DNA from 3 places in the Mesorhizobium sp. AA22 genome. Region 2 is predicted to be linked to each of the others. Evidence: predicted binding sites of a transcription regulator. Region 2 holds the regulator's gene; each other region holds the start of a gene.

Region 1 (7,936 bases), 270 kb from region 2:
CATTGCCGCCGCCATGGCGCGCAGGCGTCGTCGCAATTGCTGCTTGTTGGCCTCACTCACCACGCGGGCCGGGTGGCCGTGCTCGGGATATTCGACGGCCGCATTGGTCATGCCGCAGCCGCGATAGTCTGGCTTTTGCGTGCGCTTGCCGATGCGTGTCAGGAAGGCAGCGATCTGCGCGCGCGGATCGCCGGGATGGGCAGCCACCGCCTCGTCGAAGCGGGCCCAGAACTCCAGGTCGTATTGCCGGAGATAGGACGCGGCCAATTCGTCCTTGGAGGGAAAGCTTCGATAGAGGCTGGGCTTGGTGACGCCGGCACGCCGCACGATCTCGTCGACGCCGATCGCCCTGATGCCTTGCCGATAGAACAGGTCGCGGGCTACGCGAAGGATTTTTTCGCCGGCGCGGGGCTGTGCCAATTCATCCGCTTTGATCCTTGGTTCAATGCTTTTCATCTAGGATGTGCCGTGGCCTGCTTGACAATGTTACCGATCGGTACGTATACCTCGGTGCAATTGCAACGTACCGGTCAGTAACATGATAGCTCAATCCCGTCCGTTTGGCCAGCGCTACGCTTTCGTCGTGGTCGCCGTCATTTTCCTCTGTCTGCTGATCGCGGCAGGCCTGCGGTCGGCGCCGGCCGTCATGATGCTGCCGCTGGAGGAGAGTTTCGGCTGGCGGCGCGATGTCGTTTCGCTCGCCGCGGCCATCGGCATCTTCCTCTACGGCCTGACCGGGCCGTTTGCCGCGGCACTGATGGAACGGATCGGGCTGCGCCGTACGCTGCTGGCGTCGCTGGTGTTGATGTCGGGTTCGACGGCGATCAGCCTGTTGATGACCGAGCCGTGGCACCTGCTTCTCACCTGGGGCGTATTCTCCGGCGTCGGTTCCGGCGCGGTCGCCACGGTGCTCGGCGCCACCATCGTCAATCGCTGGTTCAAGACCAATCGCGGCCTGGTGATGGGACTGATGTCGGCCTCCGCCGCCACCGGCCTGCTGGTGTTCCTGCCGCTGCTCGCGGCGCTCGCCCAGTCGGGCGGCTGGAAGCCTGTCGCCATCGCCATTGCGGTCGCCACCGCCTGCCTCGTGCCGCTGGTCTGGCTGCTGGTGCCGGAGCGTCCGGCCTCGATCGGCATGGTGCGTTACGGCGCTGAGGCCGATGACGTGCCGCCGGTTCCGCCGGCCTCGCAGGGCAATTTCTTCACGCACACACTCAGCACGCTGCGCCGTGCCGCCGGCACCCGCGTGTTCTGGTATCTGTTCGCCACCTTCTTCATCTGCGGCTTCACCACCAACGGACTGGTCGGCACGCACCTGATCGCGTTTTGCGGCGACATGGGTATCGGTCAGGTGCAAGCCGCCGGCCTGCTGTCGCTGATGGGCATCTTCGATCTGATCGGCACGACGCTGTCGGGTTGGCTCACCGACCGCTTCGACCCGCGCAAGCTGCTCGGCGTCTATTATGGCATCCGCGGCCTGTCGCTGATCTATCTGCCTTATTCCGGCTTCTCGTCGACCAGTCTGATCATCTTCGCCGTGCTCTACGGATTGGACTGGATCGCCACCGTGCCACCGACGCTCAGGCTGTCGAACGAGGCGTTCGGCGACCGCAGCGGGCCGATCGTCTTCGGCTGGATCGTCGCGGGCCATCAGGTGGGCGCTGCGGCTGCCGCCTTCTTCGGCGGCACCATGCGTGAATTGCAGGGCAATTACGAGCTTGCCTTCCTCATCGCCGGCATGACGGCGATAGCCGCAGCCTGCATCTCGCTGTTGATCAACACCAGCCGTCCAGCCTTCGAGCCGGAACCGCAGGCGGCTTGAGTTGTGACGGCTGAGCGCTAATCTCCCCCTTGAGGGACCCTTGAGGGGAGATGGCCGCGAAGCGGCCAGAGGGGGGTCGGTCCGACCAGGCTCGGCGCCTTATCGCAGACGCAGGTGGTCGGTGCTCCACGCGAGACGACCCCCTCTGTCGCCTTTGGCGGCATCTCCCCCCAAGAGACCCTCAAGGAAGAGATTCGCTGGTCTGTTGGTTGTAACGAAACCTTCATGGTTTCGAGATGTGCCTGAAACATTGAGGCTGGACCTTGGCGGCGACGTTCAACGCCATCCAGGAGACAGCCATGAACAAGATTTCGATGACCCGGCGCGCCTTCGTCACGTCCGTGAGCGCCGCCGGCCTCGTCGGCGTATCGGGCCTCGCGCTTCCCTATTATTCGCGCGCCAATCAGCGGCCCGTCTTCACCCATGGCATCCAGTCGGGCGATGTCGACGCAACCAGCGGCGTAGTGTGGACTCGCACCGACCGCCCTTCGCGCGTGATGTTCGAAGTGTCGTCAACGGAAAATTTCGCCAACGCCGTCCGTCTTGCGCCGCTCGATACGTCGCCGGCCAGCGATTACACGGTAAAGCGGCTGCTCACCGATCTCGCCTCCGACCAGGACATCTTCTACCGCATGATCGCGGCCGATCTCGCCGACATCAACGCCGTCTCCGAGCCGATCGTCGGCCGCTTCCGCACGGCGCCGGCCTCGAAGCGCGACATTCGCTTCGCCTGGTCGGGCGATACCGCCGGCCAGGGCTGGGGCATCGACGACACCGGCATGAAGACCTATGCCACGATCGGCAAGCATACGCCCGACTTCTTCCTGCATTCCGGCGACACCATCTATGCCGACGGCCCGATGAAGGACGAGGTCGACCTTTCCGGTGGCAGCAAGTGGAAGAACAGCGTCCTGATCGACGAAAAGCGCAAGGTTGCCGAGACGCTGGACGAGTACCGGGGTCAGTGGAAATACAACATGATGGACAGGAATGTGTTGGGGCTCAACGCCATCTGCCCGACCTTTTACCAGTGGGACGACCACGAGGTGGTGAACAACTGGTCGGATTCGAAGGACCTGAGCGCCGACGACCGCTACTCGGAAAAAAACATCCATGTGCTGGCGGCACGCGCGGCACGCGCCTTCCACGAGATGACGACGATCCGCTACGAGCCGTCGGAACCGGGCCGCGTCTATCGCAAGATCGCCTACGGGCCGCTGCTCGACGTGTTCTTCCTCGACATGCGTTCCTATCGCGGCTCCAATGGTCCTGGCATGCAGGATACGGTGACGCCGCAATCGCGCATCCTCGGCGAACAGCAGATGAAATGGCTGAAGCGCGAACTGGCAAACTCCAACGCGACCTGGAAAATCATCGCCGCCGACATGCCGCTCGGTCTCGTCGTCTGGAACGACGCCACCAAGAAGGCCGGCGCCGAGGCCATCAGCAATGGCGACAATGGTCCGGTTAAAGGCCGCGAGCTGGAGATTGCCGACCTCCTTCGCTATATAAAGAATGCCGGCATCACCAACACCGTCTGGCTTACCGCCGACGTGCACTACACGGCGGCGCACTACTACAATCCTGATAAGGCGCAGTTCCAGGATTTCAATCCGTTCTGGGAATTCGTCTCCGGTCCGCTCCACGCCGGTACATTCGGTCCCAACGATTTCGACATGACCCTCGGCCCGGAGCTGAAATTCATCAAGGCGCCAACCGCCGAGCAGGGGCAGAACCTGCCACCCTCGGCCGGCCTGCAGTTCTTCGGCCTCGTCGACATCGATGGCGCCACTGAACAGATGACGGTGCGGCTGATGGATCGCGACGACAACGAACTCTACAAGGTCACGCTCGATCCGGTGCAGTCGGCGTGAGAGGGAACTTCGCGATTAGCGGAAGCGCAGGCAGGGCAGAGGGGGCGTGAAGGATCACTGCGGAACGGACCTTGCGGATCTCAGTGTGGCCGCGACGTCGCTACGCTTGCTAATCTGGATAGCAGACGGTTGGAATGTTGGGCCAGACCGCGCGGTCGCAGTTGGCAGCCTCCTGCCTCTGCTTGAAGGCGGTGCTAACCGGCCCGGTCACCACCGGGTCGACGCCATCGGGAGCATCGGCAAATAACTGCTCCGCCGTTCGTGTGTCGGACGGCAGGGCAGGCCGCGTTTCCTTCGACGTCGCGGCCGATTGTGCCGCGCCTACCGCAAAGAGGACGGCGAGGGCCGCCCATGCGAAGATTGGCCGGTATCTGGTGCCCGTATTGCTCATGAAATTTGAACTGTCCCGACCGCGAAAGGTTCCGCTTTGGTTAATAATTCCATTTCACACCAAGACGCTTAAGATTTGGTGACCATGTATTTGGTGGCGCGCATCCTCTTTCGCAATTGCGAAAAACCCTGTATGAGCCGCCCAACCGAAAGAGGCAGCGCCTTTTGGCCTGCTGCCTGCAACGCTCCCGAGACCACAACATGAAAATTCGTAATATCGCGATCATCGCGCACGTCGACCATGGAAAAACCACCCTCGTCGACCAGCTCCTGAAACAGTCCGGCTCGTTCCGCGACAACCAGCGCGTCGCCGAACGCGCCATGGATTCGAACGACTTGGAAAAGGAGCGCGGCATTACCATCCTGGCCAAGGCGACCTCGGTCGACTGGAAGGACACCCGCATCAACATCGTCGACACCCCCGGCCACGCCGATTTCGGCGGCGAAGTCGAGCGCATTCTGTCGATGGTGGATTCGGCCATCGTGCTGGTCGACGCCGCCGAAGGGCCGATGCCACAGACCAAATTCGTCGTCGGCAAGGCGCTCAAGGTCGGATTGAAGCCGATCGTCGTCATCAACAAGATCGACCGGCCGGACGCCCGCCACGTTGAGGTGGTCAACGAAGTGTTCGACCTGTTTGCAGCGCTCGACGCGACCGACGAGCAGCTCGACTTCCCGATCCTTTACGGCTCGGGCCGCGACGGCTGGGTCTCGGAAAACCCCGAAGGTCCGAAGGACCAGGGCCTGGCGCCGCTGTTCGACCTCGTCATCAAGCATGTGCCGGCGCCGACCGTCCATCCCGGCCCGTTCCGGATGATCGGCACCATTCTGGAAGCCAATCCGTTCCTCGGCCGCATCATCACCGGCCGCATCGAATCCGGCACACTGAAATCCAACCAGGCGGTTAAGGTTCTGCATCATGACGGTGCCCAGGTCGAAACCGGCCGCATCTCGAAGATCCTGGCTTTCCGCGGGCTCGAGCGCCAGCCGATCGACGAAGCGCAGGCGGGCGACATCGTCGCCATCGCCGGCCTGTCGAAGGGCACCGTCGCCGACACGTTCTGCGACCCGTCGGTGACCGAACCGCTGCATGCGCAGCCGATCGATCCGCCGACCGTGACGATGTCGTTCCTCGTCAACGATAGCCCGCTGGCCGGGACCGAGGGCGACAAGGTGACCAGCCGCGTCATTCGCGACCGCCTGCTGCGCGAGGCCGAAGGCAATGTGGCTCTGAAGATCGAGGAGTCGCCGGACAAGGATTCGTTCTTCGTCTCCGGCCGCGGCGAATTGCAGCTTGCCGTGCTGATCGAGACGATGCGCCGCGAAGGTTTTGAGATCGCCGTGTCGCGACCGCGCGTCGTGATGCAGCAGGGTGACAACGGCGAATTGCTGGAGCCGGTCGAGGAAGTCGTTATCGACGTCGACGAGGAGCATGCCGGCGTCGTCGTGCAGAAGATGTCGGAGCGCAAGGCCGAGATGGTCGAGTTGCGCCCCTCAGGCGGCAACCGCCAGCGCATCGTCTTCCACGCGCCGACGCGCGGCCTGATCGGCTACCAGTCGGAACTGTTGACCGACACGCGCGGCACCGCTGTCATGAACCGGCTGTTCCACGCCTACGAGCCTTACAAGGGTGAGCTGCCGGGCCGCACCAACGGGGTGCTGATCTCCAATGAGCAGGGTGAATCAGTGGCTTATGCCATGTGGAACCTGGAAGACCGCGGTCCGATGGTCATCGATCCCGGCGTCAAGGTCTATCAGGGCATGATCATCGGCATCCATTCGCGCGACAACGACCTCGAAGTGAACGTGCTGAAGGGCAAGAAGCTGACCAACATCCGCGCCGCCGGCAAGGACGAGGCGGTGAAGCTGACGCCGCCGATTCGCATGACGCTGGAACGCGCGCTGGCCTGGATCCAGGACGACGAACTGGTCGAGGTGACGCCGAAGACCATCCGCCTGCGCAAGCTCTATCTCGACCCGAACGAGCGCAAGCGTTTTGAGAAGTCGGCGAAAGTGGTCGGCGCGGCCTAAGGGCAACACCGCGCAATGAGCGGCAAACTCGTCACGGCTGTCATATACGACAATCGGCCCAAGGCCGAAGTTTGCGTTTCGATGCTCGCAGCGTATGGGATCTATGCCTCGCGACTCATATGACCGACAGCAGGCTCGGCCTGATCCATGTGCAAGTCGTTGACAGTGATGTCGAAGCGGCCAAGGGTTTGATTGGCTCGGTCCCCGAAGAGGGCGACTGACCCCTGGTCGCAGTTATCTCGCCTTATCCACCTGCAGCCGAGATGATGGCTTCTCGGTCGGGCTCACCGACGAGCTCGATGCGGATCACCATCCCCGCTCGAGGCGGCTTGCGCAAAGCTTTGGCCCGGTCCGGACCAACGACCAGCAATCGCTTCTCTTCCCAGGCCTGAAGCCGCGATCGCGAGATGCCGAGTTCGCTGGCGAGCAACCGGTCTAGCCGCAGCGCTGTCGGCGTTTCGAGCCCGAGTTGGAGTTCGAGAGCGGTGGTGTTTTCCGGCCTGTCGCCGAGCACCTCCTTGTGAATGGCGGCTTCAGGAAACTCCTCGACGCGCCCGATCCTGCTGCGCAGTGCGGCAACATCGAAGGCATGGCGACGCGCCAGGGCCGGGTCGTTGCTTTCGAGCGCCTGCAGCAACGCAGGCTCGATGTCGCGGCGGTTGCACCGCTCCAGAATGCCGAAATTCCAGGAATTGTCGCAACCGACGCATCGGTAGATCAGCCACGCATCGATGCGTTTGGCGTTGGCGTTGACGCGGAATTTCCCACTGCTGTGGTAAGCCTTGAGGCCGTTGCAGCGGTTGCAATTGATCAGAGGTCGAGGTGCGGTTTTGGGCGCGATCGCGCAGCGGATAAGCAGTATCGAAGACATGCCGAGAAGCCCTTCCCGTCGGGAAGTTCGTCAGATCGGCGATGTCGAGATGCCCATGTGGGCCACGGCGTGGCGAGAGGCTGCGGTGGTCGGAAATCAGGTGTCGCGGGTGGTGAAACGCAACAACGGTTCAGCAGTGCCAAACCGGTCTCGAACCGCCACCCTGAGGAACACATGTATGAAGCAGACGTCGCGAAAACGGCGCCATGCATTGTGTCGGGGGAGTTGACGAGACCGGCGGTTACGTAGGCAAAGTGAAGCTCGAAAATGTGTCGGGACGGAACTTCTAGCCGCGAGAAGTTTGGCCGGCAAGGCTCTTCTCGGTGAGCGCTACCGTTGCCCGGCCAGTTGGGCTAGTCTTGCGTAAGAGCCAACGCCCGAAAACAGAGATATCGGTCATGCACTTCACATCGCTTCTGATCTTCGCCGCCGCCCTGTTCGTCGCCGCCGGCTCGCCCGGCCCCTCGATTGCCGCTCTGGTGGCGCGGGTTATCGCAAAAGGCTTTCGCGATGTGTTTCCGTTCCTGCTCGCCATGTGGATCGGCGAGGGTATCTGGCTGTCGCTGGCGGTGTTTGGGCTGGCGGTGGTGGCGCAGACCTTCCATCTCGCCTTTGTCGTGCTGAAGTGGGTCGGCGTCGCCTATCTCGCCTACCTCGCCTGGAAGATGTGGACGGCGCCGGTCGAGGCGCGCGAGGGCGAGATGCCGCGCGAAGAGTCGGCCGTCAAACTGTTCTTTGCCGGCATGGCGGTGACGCTCGGCAATCCCAAGATCATGATGTTCTATTTGGCGCTGCTGCCGACCATCATCGATCTCGCCTCGGTGACGATCGTCGGCTGGGTCGAGCTGACGGCGACCATGGCCGTGGTTCTGGTCGCCATCGATCTGGCCTGGGTGCTTGCCGCAGCGCAGGCGCGAAAACTGCTGAAGAGCAAGCGGGCGATGAAGA
Region 2 (7,936 bases):
TCGCGTTGCGCGTCGTCCAGAAATACCGAGAGCAATATGACTGATGCGATCTCGTCATTGGGCGCCGTCGGACGGCCGGTCAGCATTCATACCGACGATGCCGCGAAGGCGCGGCTGAAGGGCCGCTACCGCACGGAAACGTGGTTCAAATGGCTTGGCGCCGCAGCTGTTGCGTTGGCCGGCTTGTTCCTTGTGCTGCTCCTGTCGACGATCGTCACGCAGGCGATTCCGGCGCTGCGGCAGAACTATGTGACGCTGCCGATCGATCTTTCGGCGGCCAAGGTCGACCCGGCGAAACTCGACGAAGTGAATTACGACGCCATCGCTCAGGAAGCGCTTACGGCAAAATTTCCGGATGTGACGAGCCGCCAGGACAAGCGCCTGCTGCGCGGACTGATTTCCACCGGCACAGGCGTGTTCCTGCGCAAGGATATTGCGGCTGATCCGGGGATGCTCGGAGGAACGGTGGACTATGCGGTTCCACTTGACGATTTTGCCGACCTCTATCTCAAGGGTCTGCTTGCCGACGTCGGTTCGGACGAAGCGATTTCGACAAGCGTCACGCCTTCGCAAACCAGCGGCGACATCGATCTGACCTTCGGCGACGATGCCATGCTGGCGCTGGCGCGCGGCCATGGTGCGGCCGAGGGCGAAAACGGCATGCTCACCCTGACGAGTGGCGCGTCGTCGCTGCTGGTCGCGTTCAATGGCGGCACGGTCAAGCTGACCGCGCTGTCACCTGCGGCCAACGGCATGGTGATCGCTAAGGGCACGGTGATCGAGGCGCTGGACAGCACGGCGCCCGCCGCGAGCGGCCAGGCATTCCTGCGCGTAATCGAGGCGCCGGAAGCATCGCGAAAGATTTCGGACAAGATGATCGTCTGGCTCGACACGCTGAAGAGCGCCGGCCTGATCGAAAGCCGGTTCAACTCGATCTTCTTCTTCACCGGCGCAAGCCGCGAGCCGGAACTGGCCGGTGTCTGGGGCGCGGTCGTCGGATCGTTCCTGACCATGATCGTAACGCTGGCCATCGCCTTCCCGATCGGCGTTTCAGCGGCGATCTATCTTGAGGAATTTGCGCCCAAGAACCGGCTGACGACGATGATCGAAGTGAATATCAACAATCTGGCGGCGGTGCCTTCGATCGTCTTCGGCCTGCTTGGACTTGCCGTATTCCTGAATTTCTTCGGCATGCCGCGCTCCGCCCCGGTGGTCGGCGGCATGGTGCTGGCGCTGATGACCCTGCCGATCATCATTATCGCCTCGCGCGCTTCGCTGCGCGCGGTGCCACCGTCGATCCGCGAGGCGGCGCTTGGCATCGGAGCCTCCAAGGTTCAGACCGTATTCCATCACGTCCTGCCGCTGGCGATGCCGGGCATCATGACCGGCACCATTCTCGGAATGGCGCATGCGCTGGGCGAAACCGCGCCGTTGCTGATGATCGGCATGGTCGCCTTCATCGTCGACATTCCCGGCGGCTTTACCGATCCCGCGACGATCCTGCCGGTGCAGATATTCATGTGGGCGGATTTCCCGGAAGCTGGATTCCAGCAGAAGACTTCGGCGGCGATTTTGATCTTGCTGCTGTTTTTGGTCATCATGAACGCCATTGCAGTGATACTGCGCAGGCGCTTCGAGCGGCGCTGGTAAGGGGTAGAGGATATGAACATCATGACGGAAGCCGGCGTCGAACAGAAACTGAGCAGCGGAACCAATGCCCCTTCGATCAAGATGAAGGGCGAAAAGGTCTCTGTTCATTACGGTGAGAAGCGAGCTCTGTTCGACGTGGACCTCGATGTCCGCGAGAACCAGGTGACGGCGTTGATCGGCCCATCGGGCTGTGGCAAGTCGACCTTCCTGCGTTGCCTGAACCGAATGAACGACACGATCGATATCGCGCGGGTGAGCGGCAAGATAACGCTCGACGGCGAGGATGTTTACGACCCGAAAATCGATGTCGTCGAGCTGCGAGCTCGCGTCGGCATGGTATTCCAGAAGCCGAACCCGTTTCCGAAGTCGATCTATGAAAACGTCGCCTACGGTCCGCGCATTCACGGCCTGGCCAGGAGCAAGTCCGAGTTGGACGGCATTGTTGAATCGAGCCTGAAGAAGGCCGGTCTGTTCAACGAGGTCAAGGATCGCCTGCTCGAGTCGGGCACCGGTCTCTCCGGCGGACAGCAGCAGCGCCTGTGCATCGCGCGCGCCATCGCCGTGTCGCCGGAAGTGATTCTGATGGACGAGCCCTGTTCGGCGCTGGATCCGATCGCCACCGCCCGCGTCGAGGAACTGATCGACGAACTGCGCCAGAACTACACGATCGTCATCGTCACCCACTCGATGCAGCAGGCAGCGCGCGTGTCGCAACGCACGGCGATGTTCCATCTCGGCTACCTGGTCGAGGAGGGCGCAACCGACAAGATGTTCACCAATCCCGACGACAAGCGCACCCAGGACTACATCACCGGCCGGTTCGGCTGAGCGGTCCGGCGGCGAATTTCGAACACGAGGACAGGATCATGGGTGAACACACCGTCGCATCTTTCGACGAGGAACTGGAGCACATCGACAGGCTGATCCGCGACATGGACGAGCTCGCCGCCGCGATGGTCGCAGCCTCGATCCGCGCGTTGCTTGCGTCAGACAATGCGATGGCGCAGCGTGTCGTCTCGGACGACGCGATCATGGATGCGCGGCAGCGCGAACTCGACGACAGTGCGATCACGCTGATCGCCAAGCGGCAGCCGATGGCGCAAGATCTGCGCGCGGTGGTTGGCGCAATCCGCATGGCCGGTGATCTCGAGCGCATCGGCGATTTGGCCAAAAACATAGCCAAGCGGGTCAGCGCAGTCGGGCAGAGCACCACGCCGCGTAATCTGTCGCACGGTATCGACGCGATGGCGGATCTCGTTCTTGTGCAGCTCCGCGGGGTGGTTGAGCACTATGTGTCGCGCAATGCCGGCGCTTTGAAAGAACTGCGCGCCGACGATCAGAAGATCGACGTGAAATACACGGCGGTTTTCCGCGAACTCCTGACCTACATGATGGAGGATCCGCGCAACATCACCGCTTGCACCCATCTTCTGTTTTGCGCCAAGAATCTCGAACGCATCGGCGATCATGTCACCAACATAGCCGAAAACGCCTACTTTGTCGTGACCGGGCAGCAATTGCCGGCGGATCGCCCGAAGCTCGACGAAACGACGATGTCGGCGCCGGCGACATGACAGGAGTGACCGGCCGATGATCGCGCCGCGCATCATGGTGGTGGAGGATGAAGAGCCGCTGGGCGTCCTCCTCCGCTACAATCTGGAATCCGAAGGCTATCAGGTCGAGGTGGTGACGCGCGGCGACGAGGCCGAAATCCGGCTGCAGGAAAACGTGCCCGATCTTCTGGTGCTCGACTGGATGGTGCCGGCGGTTTCGGGCATCGAGCTTTGCCGGCGCCTTCGGGTGCGTCCCGAAACCGAGCGGCTGCCGATCATCATGCTGACCGCGCGCGGCGAGGAGAGCGACCGGGTTCGCGGCCTTTCCACCGGAGCCGACGACTATCTGGTCAAGCCGTTCTCGACACCGGAATTCATGGCCAGGGTCAAGGCGCTGCTGCGCCGCGCCAAGCCGGAAGTACTGTCCAGCGTGCTGAAGGTCGGCGACATCATGCTCGATCGTGAATCGCACAGGGTCTATCGCAAGAAGAGCGAGATCCGGCTCGGGCCGACCGAATTCCGGCTGCTCGAATTCATGATGCGGCACCCGGGTCGGGTCTTCTCGCGCAGCCAGTTGCTCGACAATGTCTGGGGCGAGACGATCTACATCGACGAGCGCACGGTGGACGTCCATGTCGGCCGGTTGCGCAAGGCGGTCAACAATGGTCGCATGCCCGATGTCATCCGCACCATCCGCGGCGCGGGCTATGCGATCAGGGAAGACTAGGGATGTGCTGATATCCAGGTGGTGCCGGCCTGCGAACGCCGGCTTCCTGGGCTTCCGGTGCTCACGTACCCAAAAGTACGCTCCGCTCCGGTTCTCGGAACCCACCATTCTCGACTCGGCCTGACCTGAATCTCAACACACCCCAAGTCGCGATCCGGGATCCTCCCTTCGAGTTCAAGCCACGTTCTTTCCGACCGAGCCGGCTCGTGCCTGGATGCTCGGCGCGAAGATCTCTTGGTCGACGAAGCTCAGCGCCCGCATGGCGCAGCCTTCTCGGATCAGCGGCAGTTCGTTCGGCTCGGTGTCGAAGGAAATCGAACCCGAATGCTGGCCGCCCGCGGTCTGGGCGATGGCCTCGCGCAGGGCCGGCTCGATCAGGTCGAAGGCGGCAGCGCTGGCACCGACCATGGCGACCGGCGCCGGATCGATCAGCGCGAACAGGCTGCCGAGCCCGAAGCCGAGCGCCTCGCCGGCCTTGCGGTAGGCTTCGCGCTCCGGTCCGTCCGTCTCGCGCGCCCGGGCCGCCAGTGCCCGCATCTCGGCGTCGCTGACATCGGCGACCGGCTCGGCGTTCTCGCTCAATTGCCTCGCGTTGCGCCAGATAGCGTAGTTGCCGGCATAAGCCTCGACGCAACCACGCCGCCCGCAGCGGCAAAGCGCGCCGCTCGGCCGATGAATCATGTGGCCGAATTCGCCGCCTGAGGAATGGGTGCCGGTGAACAGCTCGCCCTTGAGCACCAGCCCCATACCGATGCCATGCGAGAGCAGGATGGCGATGAAATCGTCGCGGTAGCGATCCGGGTCGCGCCGGCGCAGCGCCACGGCCATCATGTTGCAGTCGTTCTCCATAATGGCCGGGATGCCGAACTCGCGTTCCAGAATGTCGGCGAAGGCGATGTTCGTCTGCGGCGTGATCGGCGACCACAACATGGCGCGCGCATGGGAATCGGTAATACCCTGGATCGCCAGCGCGATGCGGGCGACGCTTTGGACGTCGAGGTCGGGGTCTTCGAGCCGGCGCCGGACTATGGCGACACATTCGTCGATCAGCTCGTCGCGCGACATGGTCAGCGTGTCCAGCCGGCGCTGTTCCTCGGCGACCACTTGTCCGGCATAGTCGATGACAGCGACCGACAGCGAATTCAGCGACAACACGACGGCCAATACCGCAGCGGCTTCCGGATTGAGGCTGAGGCCAACCTGCGGCCGGCCACGTTTCAGCGAAACGGTCTCACTCGCCTTGCTCTCGGCCAGGATGCCTTCGTGGATCAGGTCGGAAGAGATCGCCGATATGGTCGAATGGCTGAGGCCGGTGGTTGCGGCGATCTCGGTCCGTGACGGCTGGCCTGCGCGCCGTACGGCCGAAATAACCATCGCCCGGTTGCGCCGGCGCAAATCGTCATGGCGGATCCCAACCGACATTGTTTTGCTTCCTACCCTATTGCCGCGGCCGCTCATGAATCGGAAGCCGTCAGGCCGACAAATACTGGCAGAAGCAGAAGGACCTGTCATTGTTTATTCCGAGGCTCGAAAAAAAGCCAACAGGACACCAAAATTCCATCAGAATTCATGTTGACAGTGCTTCGGCGTTGGATCAGTATTTTTTCGAGGCTCGAAAAAAAGAGCTTTTGTGCAGGCCTTTGGGCCAGTTGGTCGCGCCGTACGCGGCGCAGGGAGGAATATCATGAATAGATTCACAGCCGCCATTCTGGCGGGGGTCGCCATGTCGCTGACGCTCGCGTCGGTCGCACAGGCGAAGGACAAGGTCATCGGTGTTTCGTGGTCGAACTTCCAGGAAGAGCGCTGGAAGACTGACGAAGCCGCCATGAAGTCGGCGATCGAGGCCGCCGGCGACAAGTATATTTCAGCCGATGCACAGTCCAATCCCGGCAAGCAGCTGACCGACGTCGAGAGCCTGATCTCGCAGGGCGCCAACGCGCTGATCATCCTCGCGCAGGATGCCTCGGCCATCGGGCCGGCGGTGCAGAAGGCGCTGGACGAAGGCATTCCGGTCGTCGGCTATGACCGGCTGATCGAGAACAAGGACGTCTTCTATTTGACCTTCGACAACCAGGAAGTCGGCCGCATGCAGGCCCGCGAAGTGTTCAAGGTGGCGCCGGAAGGCAATTACGTCTTCATCAAGGGCTCGGGCGCCGATCCGAATGCCGATTTCCTGTTCGCCGGCTCCATGGAAGTGCTCAAGGATGCCATCGACAGCGGCAAGATCAAGAATGTCGGCGAGGCCTATACGGACGGCTGGCTTCCCGCCAACGCCCAGAAGAACATGGAACAGTTCCTGACCGCCAACGACAACAAGGTCGATGCGGTGGTTGCCGCCAATGACGGCACCGCTGGTGGCGTCGTCGCGGCGCTGACGGCGCAAGGCTTGGCCGGATCCGTTCCGGTGTCGGGCCAGGACGGCGACCATGCCGCGCTGAACCGCATCGCGCTCGGCACACAGACCGTATCGGTGTGGAAGGACGCGCGCGAGCTCGGCAAGAACGCCGCCGAGATCGCCTCGCAACTGGCCGACGGCAAGCAGATGACAGATATTGCCGGCGTCAAGGACTTCGCCACGCCGGGCGGCAATGTCGTCAAGTCGCTGTTCCTGACGCCGATTGCCGTCACCAAGGACAATCTCAACGTCGTCATCGACGCGGGCTGGATCAAGAAGGAAGAGGTCTGCGCCGGCGTGGCGACGGGCACGCTCCCGGTCTGCAACTGATCCGGCCTTCGCAAGAAGCCTGAAACGCCGCGGCTTCACACCGCGGCGTTTTTTCAAAAAGAATTGTTTTTCCGCTTCTCGCGGATAACTCCAAACTGCTTCCGGCATCCGCGGCAGACGGCAACCCGGTGGGAGGGCATCATGACCGACACAACTTCCAACACGCCGGCCGCCGATACAGGCGCCGATCGGGCGCGTGAATCCGAGCTCAGCCCGGTCGGCCGCTTTCTCAAGGCAACCGAGCTCGACATACGCATGCTCGGCATGGTCGGCGCGCTGCTGGTCATCTGGGTTGGAATCCACCTCCTGTCGGGCGGGCTTTTCCTCACGCCGCGCAACCTCTGGAACCTGTCGGTGCAGACCTCCTCGGTCGCGATCATGGCGACCGGCATGGTGCTGGTCATCGTGATGCGCAACATCGATCTTTCGGTCGGCTCCGTCGAAGGCGTGATTGGCATGGTGATGGGCGTCGCGCAGGCCGAATTCCTCATCCGGGTCATGGGGTTCCAGCTTGGAAATCCCTGGATATGGATCATCGCACTGGCTGCCGGCGTGGTGCTCGGCCTCATGATTGGCGCGCTCCAGGGCTTCATTATCGCCTATCTCGAGGTTCCGGCCTTCATCGTGACGCTGGGCGGCCTGCTGATCTGGCGCGGCATGGCGTGGCTGATGACGAGCGGGCGCACCGTCGCGCCGCTCGACGCCACCTTTCAGCTCATGGGTGGCGGGCCGCGTGGCTCCATCGGGGCAACCGCAAGTTGGATCGTCGGCATTCTCGCCTGTGTGGCCGTCGCCTTGATGCTGCTCAACGGCCGGTCGCAGCGCAAGCGGTTCAAGTTCCCGCTGCGTCCCGTCTGGGCGGAGACCGTGCTTGGTGTTGTCGCTTGCGCCGCCATCCTCGGCGCCGTCTGGATCGCCAATTCCTATCCCTGGCCGATCGGCATCGTTCGCCAGTACGCCCAGCGGACCGGCATCACCGTCCCGGAAGGCGGGCTGTTTATCGCCCATGGCATCGCCATACCGGTGCTGATCGCGGTCACTGTGGGCATCGTCATGACCTTCATCACCAGCCGCACCCGTTTCGGCCGCTATGTCTTTGCCATCGGCGGCAATCCGGAAGCGGCGGAACTCGCCGGCATCAACACGCGCTGGGTGACTATGAAGGTGTTCATGATCATGGGCGTTCTGGCCGCGATCAGCGCGGCGATTGCTTCGGCCCGCCTCAATGCGTCGACTAATGCACTGGGTACGCTGGACGAGTTGCTGGTCATCGCGGCCGCG
Region 3 (7,936 bases), 3.0 Mb from region 2:
TGGTAAGCGGCGGAAGCTCGTGGTAAAAGCTGCCGATCCCGGAGTTTTCGCGATGAACAAATTCACCCCAGCAAAGCCTGCCGGCGCGCGCAGCGTCGACGAGATCACCGGCAGCCGCCGTTTGCGCCGCATGCGCAAGGCCGACTGGTCGCGCCGCCTCGTCCAGGAGAACCGGCTCTCCGTCGACGACCTGATCTGGCCGATCTTCGTCGTCGATGGGAAGAATATCCGCGAACCGATCGCCGCCATGCCCGGCGTCTTCCGCCTGTCGCTCGACCTTGCCGTCAAGGAGGCCGAGCGCGCGGCAAAGCTCGGCATTCCGGCGATCGCCACCTTCCCGAATGTCGCGCTCGGCCTGCGCGACCAGACCGGCTCGCATATCCTCGATCCGGAAAACATCATCAACCGCGCCACGCGCGCCATCAAACACGCGGTGCCAGAGATCGGCATCATCACCGACGCAGCGCTCGATCCCTTCACCTCGCACGGCCACGACGGCATCTTGCGCGACGGCATCATCGTCAACGACCAGACCGTGGAGCAGGTCACTGCGGCTGCCGTCATCCAGGCGGCGGCCGGCGCCGATATCATTGCCCCTTCCGACATGATGGACGGCCGCATCGGCGCCATCCGCGACGCGCTCGACGCCAATGGTTTTCAGGATGTGGCGATCATGTCCTACGCGACGAAATTCGCCTCCGCTTTCTACGGGCCCTATCGCGAGGCGGTCGGCACCGCCGGCCTGCTCAAGGGCGACAAGAAGACCTACTATCTCGACCACGCCAATTCCGACGAGGCCGTGCGCGAGGCCGAGCAGGACCTCGCCGAGGGCGCCGACATGCTGATGGTCAAGCCCGGCCTGCCCTATCTCGACATCATCCGCAGGCTGAAGGACGAATTCCGGATGCCGACCTTCGCCTATCAGGTGTCGGGCGAATATTCGATGATCAAGGCGGCTGCCGCCAATGGCTGGATCGACGGCGACAAGGCGATGTTGGAATCGCTGCTAGCCTTCAAGCGCGCCGGCTGCGACGGCATCCTCACCTATTTTGCGCCCGAAGTGGCGGCGATGCTGGAGGGGTAGCATCCCCTTCAGCCGAACATGGGTTCGCGGCGCGAACAATAGCCGGCGATCCGCTTCGACATACAGGACAATTTCAGTTTCCGGCCGGTGAAACGCAGCGAGAGTCGCCTGGCCCTTCGCTTTCGCCTTGCCGTGTTCCAAACACCGCTTGCAAATCGCAATCAGTTAAGCTACCAATAACTGATTGCATAACGCAACTGGTTATCGAGGAGGCTCTCATGTCCAAACTTCGCGTCAACGCTTTCACCCTGTCGATCGACGGCTTCGGCGCCGGTCCTGACCAGGATCTCAGCAATCCTCTCGGTGTCGGCGGAGAAGATCTGCACAAATGGATGGTCGGCACCCGCACATTTCGTCAGATGGTTGGCAAGGAGGGCGGCACCATGGATACCGACGAGGCGTTCACCGTGCGCAGCTTCGAAAATGTCGGCGCCTGGATCCTGGGCCGCAACATGTTCGGCCCGATCCGCGGCGAATGGCCTGACGAGAACTGGAAAGGCTGGTGGGGCGACAATCCACCATACCACGTACCGGTCTTTGTGCTGACCCACCATCCACGCGACCCTATTGTGATGGAAGGCGGCACGACTTTCCATTTCGTCACCGACGGCATCCACTCGGCGCTGGAACAGGCGAAGGCGGCGGCCGGCGGCAAGGATGTTCGGGTCGGCGGCGGCGTCGCCACCATCCGGCAATATCTGCAGGAGAAGCTGATTGACGAGATGCACCTGGCGGTGTCGCCGCTGCTGCTCGGCAATGGTGAGAACCTTTTTGCCGGCCTCGACATGCTCAAGCTCGGCTATCAGTGCACCGAACAGGTGGCGACGCCGCTTGCCACGCACGTCATCATCAAGCGGGCTTAGCGGCACTTCTGCAACGTTGGTGATTGGCGAAAGCCCATTTCTCCCCGTCACTATACGGGGAGAAATGCGCGGCAGTGCAAAGAGGGGCGGCGCGATCGATCGAAGATTGCGTCAGAATGAGCTTGGCCCACGCAGTAACTTGGCCGGGTTCAACTGCCGAGGTCGGCGCCGCCCCTCATCCGCCGGCCGGCACCTTCTCCCGGTATACTGACGGGGAGAAGGGAACCCTGCCTCAATACTTCTCCGGTACATACAGCTCGCGCGGCAGCACCTGGCGCTCGTATTCGGGATTGAAGACGCGGTCGGGCAGCGTGATCTCTTCGTGCGGCACTTCTTCATAAGGCATCTGCTTGAGGAGATGATCGATGCAGTTCAGCCGCGCCCGCTTCTTGTCGTTGCCTTCGACGATGAACCAGGGGGCTTCGGGAATGTTGGTGCGGGCGAACGTCTCTTCCTTGGCCTTGGTGTACTGCTCCCAGCGCACGCGCGACTGCAAGTCCATCGGCGACAGCTTCCACTGCTTCATCGGATCATGGATGCGCATCTGGAAACGCATCTGCTGCTCCTCGTCGGTGATGGAAAACCAGTATTTGACCAGCGTGATGCCGGAGCGGACGAGCATGCGCTCGAACTCCGGCACGTCGCGAAAAAACTCCTCGACCTGATCCGGTTCGGCAAATCCCATCACCCTTTCGACGCCGGAGCGGTTGTACCAGGAACGGTCGAACAGCACGATCTCGCCGCCTGCCGGCAGATGCGGGACGTAGCGCTGAAAATACCATTGCGACTTTTCGCGTTCGGTCGGCGCCGGCAAGGCTACGACGCGGCAGATGCGCGGATTGAGCCGCTGGGTGATGCGCTTGATGACGCCGCCCTTGCCGGCCGAATCGCGGCCCTCGAAAACCACGACCAGCTTCTTCTTGTGATATGCCACCCAGGACTGCAGCTTGATCAATTCGGATTGCAGCGTGATCAGGTCGCGAAAATATTGCTGGCGATCCATCGAGGGCGGATGCGCTTTCTTGTAGATCTTGGCGATCTCCAGCGACAGCGCCGGTTCCGACATTTCCAGCTCGTAATCTTCGTCAAGCGTGTCGGCGAGCTCCGCCTCCAGCCAGTCCTTGGCAGGAGAATTCTGTTTTGCTTCGGTCATTTATGCTGCTCCGCGTGCGAGCCCCTGTCGGCGTCCGGCGTGCCGGCCAAGATCGAAGACCTTGAGCCGACTTGCATACAGGCCGGCAATGACGGTTTTATTGCAGCCGGCCTGTGTGCCGGTCGCGCAAATCCGTGGAATGTGATCGATCAGCCTCCATGGCATGCACGACAAGCGGCTCGAATTGTCCTACAAATGCCAGGCTCCCCTCGGGCGGCCTTCGAAGCAGCCCTTCTCAACGCAATTGCGAGGATCTGACATGGAATACCGCACTCTCGGCCGTTCCGGGCTGAAGGTTTCGACGCTGACCATGGGCACCATGACCTTTGGCGGCGCCGGCGCATTTTCGGCGGTCGGCAAGACCGATCTCGACGAGGCGCGCCGGATGATCGACCTCTGCATAGATTCTGGCATCAATCTCATCGACACCGCCAATGTCTATTCGAACGGGCTTTCGGAAGAGATCATCGGCGAAGCGCTCGGCGGCAAACGCAAGGGCGATGTGCTGATCGCCTCCAAGGCGCGGATGCGGATCGGCACGGGCCCCAACGACGAAGGGCTGTCGCGCTATCATCTGATCCGCGAGTGCGAGAAGAGCCTGAAGCGCCTCAGGACCGACGTCATCGACATCTATTTCCTGCATGAATGGGACGGCACGACGCCGCTCGAGGAGACCATCGCCGCGCTCGACACGCTCGTCAGCCAGGGTAAGGTCCGCTATGTCGGCTGTTCCAACTATTCCGGCTGGCAAGTGATGAAGGCGCTGGGGATCAGCGACCGCCAGCACCAGCCGCGCTTCGTCACCCAGCAGATCCACTACACGCTGGAAGCACGCGAAGCCGAATATGAACTGCTGCCGATCTCGGTCGACCAGGGGCTCGGCGTGTTGGTGTGGAGCCCGCTCGCCGGTGGACTGTTGTCCGGCAAATACCACCGCGACCAGGCCACCTCCCGCCAGCTCAGCGGCTGGACGGAACCGCCGATCCGTGATGAGGACCGGCTGTGGCGGATCGTCGATGTGCTTGCCTATATCGGCAAGAGCCATGGCGTCTCGGCAGCGCAGGTGGCGCTTGCTTGGCTGCTCGGCCGGCCGGCCGTCAGCTCGCTGGTGATCGGCGGACGGACCGAAGCGCAGTTCAAGGACAATATCGCCGCTGCAAGCCTGGTGCTGACCAGCGATGAGCGCGCACGCCTGGACGCTGTGAGCCGCCCACCCGTTCTGTATCCCTACTGGCACCAGCAATTCACGGCAAAGGACCGGTTTGGTCCGGCCGATCTGGTTCTTGACCGGGAAGATATCTGACAACGGTCCTGATCAGGTCGAAGGTCGCCGCGGGTTAGCCTGAGATAAAACGCCAGACCTCGGGATCAGGCTCGATCTGGCCGCTGAGCACGAAGTACTTGTAGAGCACGAGCAAGCAGATCGCTGCTCGGCCCGTTCGTCGGCGAACTTGCGGCAATAGGCGTTGGCGGCGGCAACGACACGCTCGGCCTCAGTCGGATGACGTTCGAGATATTGCACCCGCTCGGCAAGATCCGTGAAATCAGGTTCGAGCGGCACATAGTGAACATCGGCCACGAGTTCGCTTTCGGCGAACCATGTCTCATATGTCGGCGGCGGCATCAGGCACAGCGAATTCGAACTCATGATCCATTTTAGGTTGGTCGCCACATCGTTGCCTTCGAGCGAAATGATATAGCGACAGCGCCGCTGCTGATCGATGCTCAGATAAGATTTGCGATATTCCGGCGCTGCCGTCGGTTTGGGCGTGCCGACATCGCAAAAGGGCAGATCGCGCGCGGCCTCCAGAAGCAAGGTCCTTATCGGGTTGTTGAGCTCGCCGCGCCACACCGCAACCGGAAGCTTGTCCGCGAAGGCTACATCGTCGGCGGGCATGTGGAAGTGGCGGAACTTGTTGAGCTTGAAGAGGACCCCGTTCCTGTTGTCGCAGGCGATCGGCCGATCCTTGACGATCGACGGCATCGCAGGCACTTCAATGACGTCGCCGAATTCGAAGTCGATGCGCAAATCGGGATCGAAGTAGCGGGCAAATTCCTTCAGATCGTAGTAATACATGCTCCGGCCTCTCGGCAGCCGGCTGACCGGCACGGCGCCGGCGCTCGGCGCGAAAGGGTCCTGCAACCTATTGTAATAATCGAGACGCGCGCGGACCGATCCATCCGAAAGCCTGGCCTGATCGAGCAGCCCGGCGAGCCTGCGGCGGAACAGCGCCTGCGGTGCAACATCGCGTACGGCATTGCGCGCATAGTAGAATAGCTTCTGTACGTTTCTTTGTAGGGTGGCCATCGGTCACTTGATAAAAAGTCGGCTTGTGATTTGCCCCCGGGCCCCTCCTACACCATTGTGCCGACCTTCTTGCAAGCCACAGAACCGTGTTCAGCTAGCCTGCCGGCTGTGTATGGAGCCGATCGCTCTTTGCGGTGTTGTGTTTGGAGCCCAATGCTCCTAGGCAGGGCTAAGAACCTTGGGATTGTGAAAGGAAGAGATATGGCGCGAGCACCGAATTACGGCCAGGAACGCAAGGAACGCGACCGGCAGAAGGCCGCCAAGAAGGCGGAAAAGCAGGCGGCCAAGGTGGCAGCCAAGGAACGTTCGAAACCCGAAGACGAGACCACGTCCGAGACCGAAACGGAAACGGCAGAGTAAAACGCATCCGGCCCGCGAGGCGGATCGGATTTGGCCTAGGAATCCCGCTGCGTCTTCAGGCCGGCGCCTTGTCGCTGACGAACACGTTCACCTCGCGCGCCGCGGCGATGAAGGCGCGCCTTGCGGTCATCGCCGGTTTGTCGCCGGCCAGCGCATCATGGCAGGCCTGCAGCGCTTCGCGATGCTTTGGACTGCGCTTGCCGGGCCAGCTGTTGAGGAGGTAATCGGAAGCCTGGCGGACGGTACGCAAGAGCTGAGTGGTTCCCTCCGCGCCCGACTTGACGGTCACGGGTGTTTCAAATCGGTTGTTTTCCATCGCCGCTCTTACGCCATCGGCGCCCGCGAAGCGAGGGCGAAAGTGGTTGCCTCCGCAATCACGCCGCGACGACGGCAAATCCCCTGGCGCGCAGGCCGCGCCGGTCATTGTGCAATGACATCACCAGCCGGTCGCGGCTGCCGACGATATGGGCCGAAAGCCGCCGTGCCGCCTCATCGGCATCGCCGGTCCGCACCGCTGCCAGAATGGCACGGTGTTGGGCCCAGGCACGGCCGAGTGCCGCCTCGTCGCGCACCTCCAGCCAACGGGCGCGTGACAGGCGCGTCATGGCATCGCGAACCGCCCTGAGCAGGAACTCGTTGCCGGACAGGCGTGCCAGCTCGATGTGAAAATCCATGCCGACGCGATGCCATTCCTCGCGCGGGGTGCCGGCGTCACAGGAGTCCAGCATCGCCTCGATGACGTCGACGGCGCTCCTCTCCTCCAAGGCACAAGTCAGCTTGACCGCCGCCACCTCGACCGCCTCGCGGTAAACGGCGATCTGCTCGAGCTCCGTGAGGTTGATCGGCGATACCGTCCAGCCGCGCCCGTCGCGGCAGACCAGACCTTCCGTCTCGAGCCGCAGCAATGCTGCCCTGACCGGCGTACGCGAGGCCCCGAAGCGGCTTTCGATCCAGCGCTCCGTCAGCCGCTCGCCCGGGCCGATCTCGAGGCCGAGGATCATTCCGCGAAGGTGTTTTTCGACATTCTGCATCTGCGACATGGTGTTCCGTTCTGGCTATTTGTTCTGGCTATCTGGTCGCTGCTCAGCGTTGAGAGCGCCGCATTGACAGCCGTCGAGCTTGCGTCCATGACGGATACCAACTTGGTATCCCAAAACGGTATCTGCAGCAAGCCGCCGACAGACTTGCCGGACAGGACAGGACATGCCGCAAGACGCCACCCCTGCCACGCAAGGCGCCCACAACATCCACTGGCGCCGCAATCTCGCCGTGTGCTTTGCCGGCTCGTTCAGCACGCTTGTCGCGATGACGCTGCTGTTGCCCTTCCTGCCGCTTTACGTCGAGCAGTTGGGTGCCGAGGGGCACGCGGCGATCGTGCAGTGGTCCGGCATCGCCTATGGCGCGACGTTCTTCGCCGCCGCGCTGGTGGCGCCGCTGTGGGGACGGCTGGGCGACCGCTACGGCCGCAAGCTGATGCTGGTGCGTGCCAGTTTCGGCATGGCCGTCTGCATGTCGCTGACCGGCATGGTGGAGACTGTCTGGCAGTTGGTGCTGCTGCGCCTGCTGATCGGTTTCGCCGGCGGCTATTCCTCCGGCTCGACCATTCTCGTCGCCATGCAGACGCCGAAGGACCGGTCAGGCTGGGCGCTTGGCGTGCTGTCGGCCGGCATCACCGCAGGCGCCCTCGTCGGCCCCCTGCTCGGCGGCGCGCTGCCGCCTTTGATCGGCATCCGCGCAACCTTCCTGCTCGCCGGCGGCGTCATTTTTCTGGCGTTCCTGGCAACGACTTTTCTCATCGAGGAGAACCCTCGCCCGGTAGCCGACAAATCAGCATCGACTGAGAAGCCGAAACGCGGCTGGTCGCAAAACTCGGACAAGCGGCCGGTCGTCGCCATGCTGGCGACCGGCACGCTGTTGAGCTTCGCCACAATGTCGATCGAGCCGATCATCACGGTCTACGTCCAACAGCTCATAGAGGATCAAAGCCGCGTCACGCTGATCTCCGGCGTCGTCATGTCGGCGGCAGCACTTGGCGCCATTCTGTCGGCCCCGCGTCTCGGAAAACTCGCCGACCGCGTCGGCCATTGGAACGTCATCATTGGGGCGCTTGCCGTCTCGGCGCTGCTGCTCATCCCGCAAGCCTTCGTCACGCAGGGCTGGCAGCTCGT

The links. Region 2 encodes PhoB, which activates phosphate uptake and scavenging genes when phosphate is short. Its sites were predicted from a motif close to TGTCATNNANCTGTCAT; they were not measured.
Region 1: A9K68_RS05280 (alkaline phosphatase) is a predicted target of PhoB. The motif match lies at 2,033-2,049, and genes of this name have one in related genera.
Region 3: ppk2 (polyphosphate kinase 2) is a predicted target of PhoB. The motif match lies at 3,189-3,205, and genes of this name have one in related genera.

What each region holds. Positions count from the first base shown of each region.
Region 1 covers NZ_CP048406.1:1,108,096-1,116,031, forward strand. Annotated here, with positions in the region: gene A9K68_RS05270 (TetR/AcrR family transcriptional regulator) at 1-456, opposite strand, end outside; gene A9K68_RS05275 (MFS transporter) at 539-1,822, shown strand; gene A9K68_RS05280 (alkaline phosphatase) at 2,122-3,696, shown strand; gene A9K68_RS05285 (hypothetical protein) at 3,806-4,087, opposite strand; gene typA (translational GTPase TypA) at 4,288-6,117, shown strand; gene A9K68_RS05295 (DUF1062 domain-containing protein) at 6,362-6,988, opposite strand; gene A9K68_RS05300 (LysE family translocator) at 7,387-7,936, shown strand, end outside.
Region 2 covers NZ_CP048406.1:1,380,439-1,388,374, forward strand. Annotated here, with positions in the region: gene pstC (phosphate ABC transporter permease subunit PstC) at 1-44, shown strand, start outside; gene pstA (phosphate ABC transporter permease PstA) at 37-1,650, shown strand; gene pstB (phosphate ABC transporter ATP-binding protein PstB) at 1,663-2,478, shown strand; gene phoU (phosphate signaling complex protein PhoU) at 2,517-3,224, shown strand; gene phoB (phosphate regulon transcriptional regulator PhoB) at 3,241-3,930, shown strand; gene A9K68_RS06695 (ROK family protein) at 4,105-5,352, opposite strand; gene xylF (D-xylose ABC transporter substrate-binding protein) at 5,615-6,655, shown strand; gene A9K68_RS06705 (sugar ABC transporter permease) at 6,797-7,936, shown strand, end outside.
Region 3 covers NZ_CP048406.1:4,396,608-4,404,543, forward strand. Annotated here, with positions in the region: gene hemB (porphobilinogen synthase) at 53-1,084, shown strand; gene A9K68_RS21305 (dihydrofolate reductase family protein) at 1,303-1,947, shown strand; gene ppk2 (polyphosphate kinase 2) at 2,180-3,100, opposite strand; gene A9K68_RS21315 (aldo/keto reductase) at 3,360-4,403, shown strand; gene A9K68_RS21320 (glycosyl transferase family 90) at 4,416-5,408, opposite strand; gene A9K68_RS31380 (hypothetical protein) at 5,610-5,768, shown strand; gene A9K68_RS21325 (DUF982 domain-containing protein) at 5,824-6,084, opposite strand; gene A9K68_RS21330 (GntR family transcriptional regulator) at 6,143-6,808, opposite strand; gene A9K68_RS21335 (multidrug efflux MFS transporter) at 6,972-7,936, shown strand, end outside.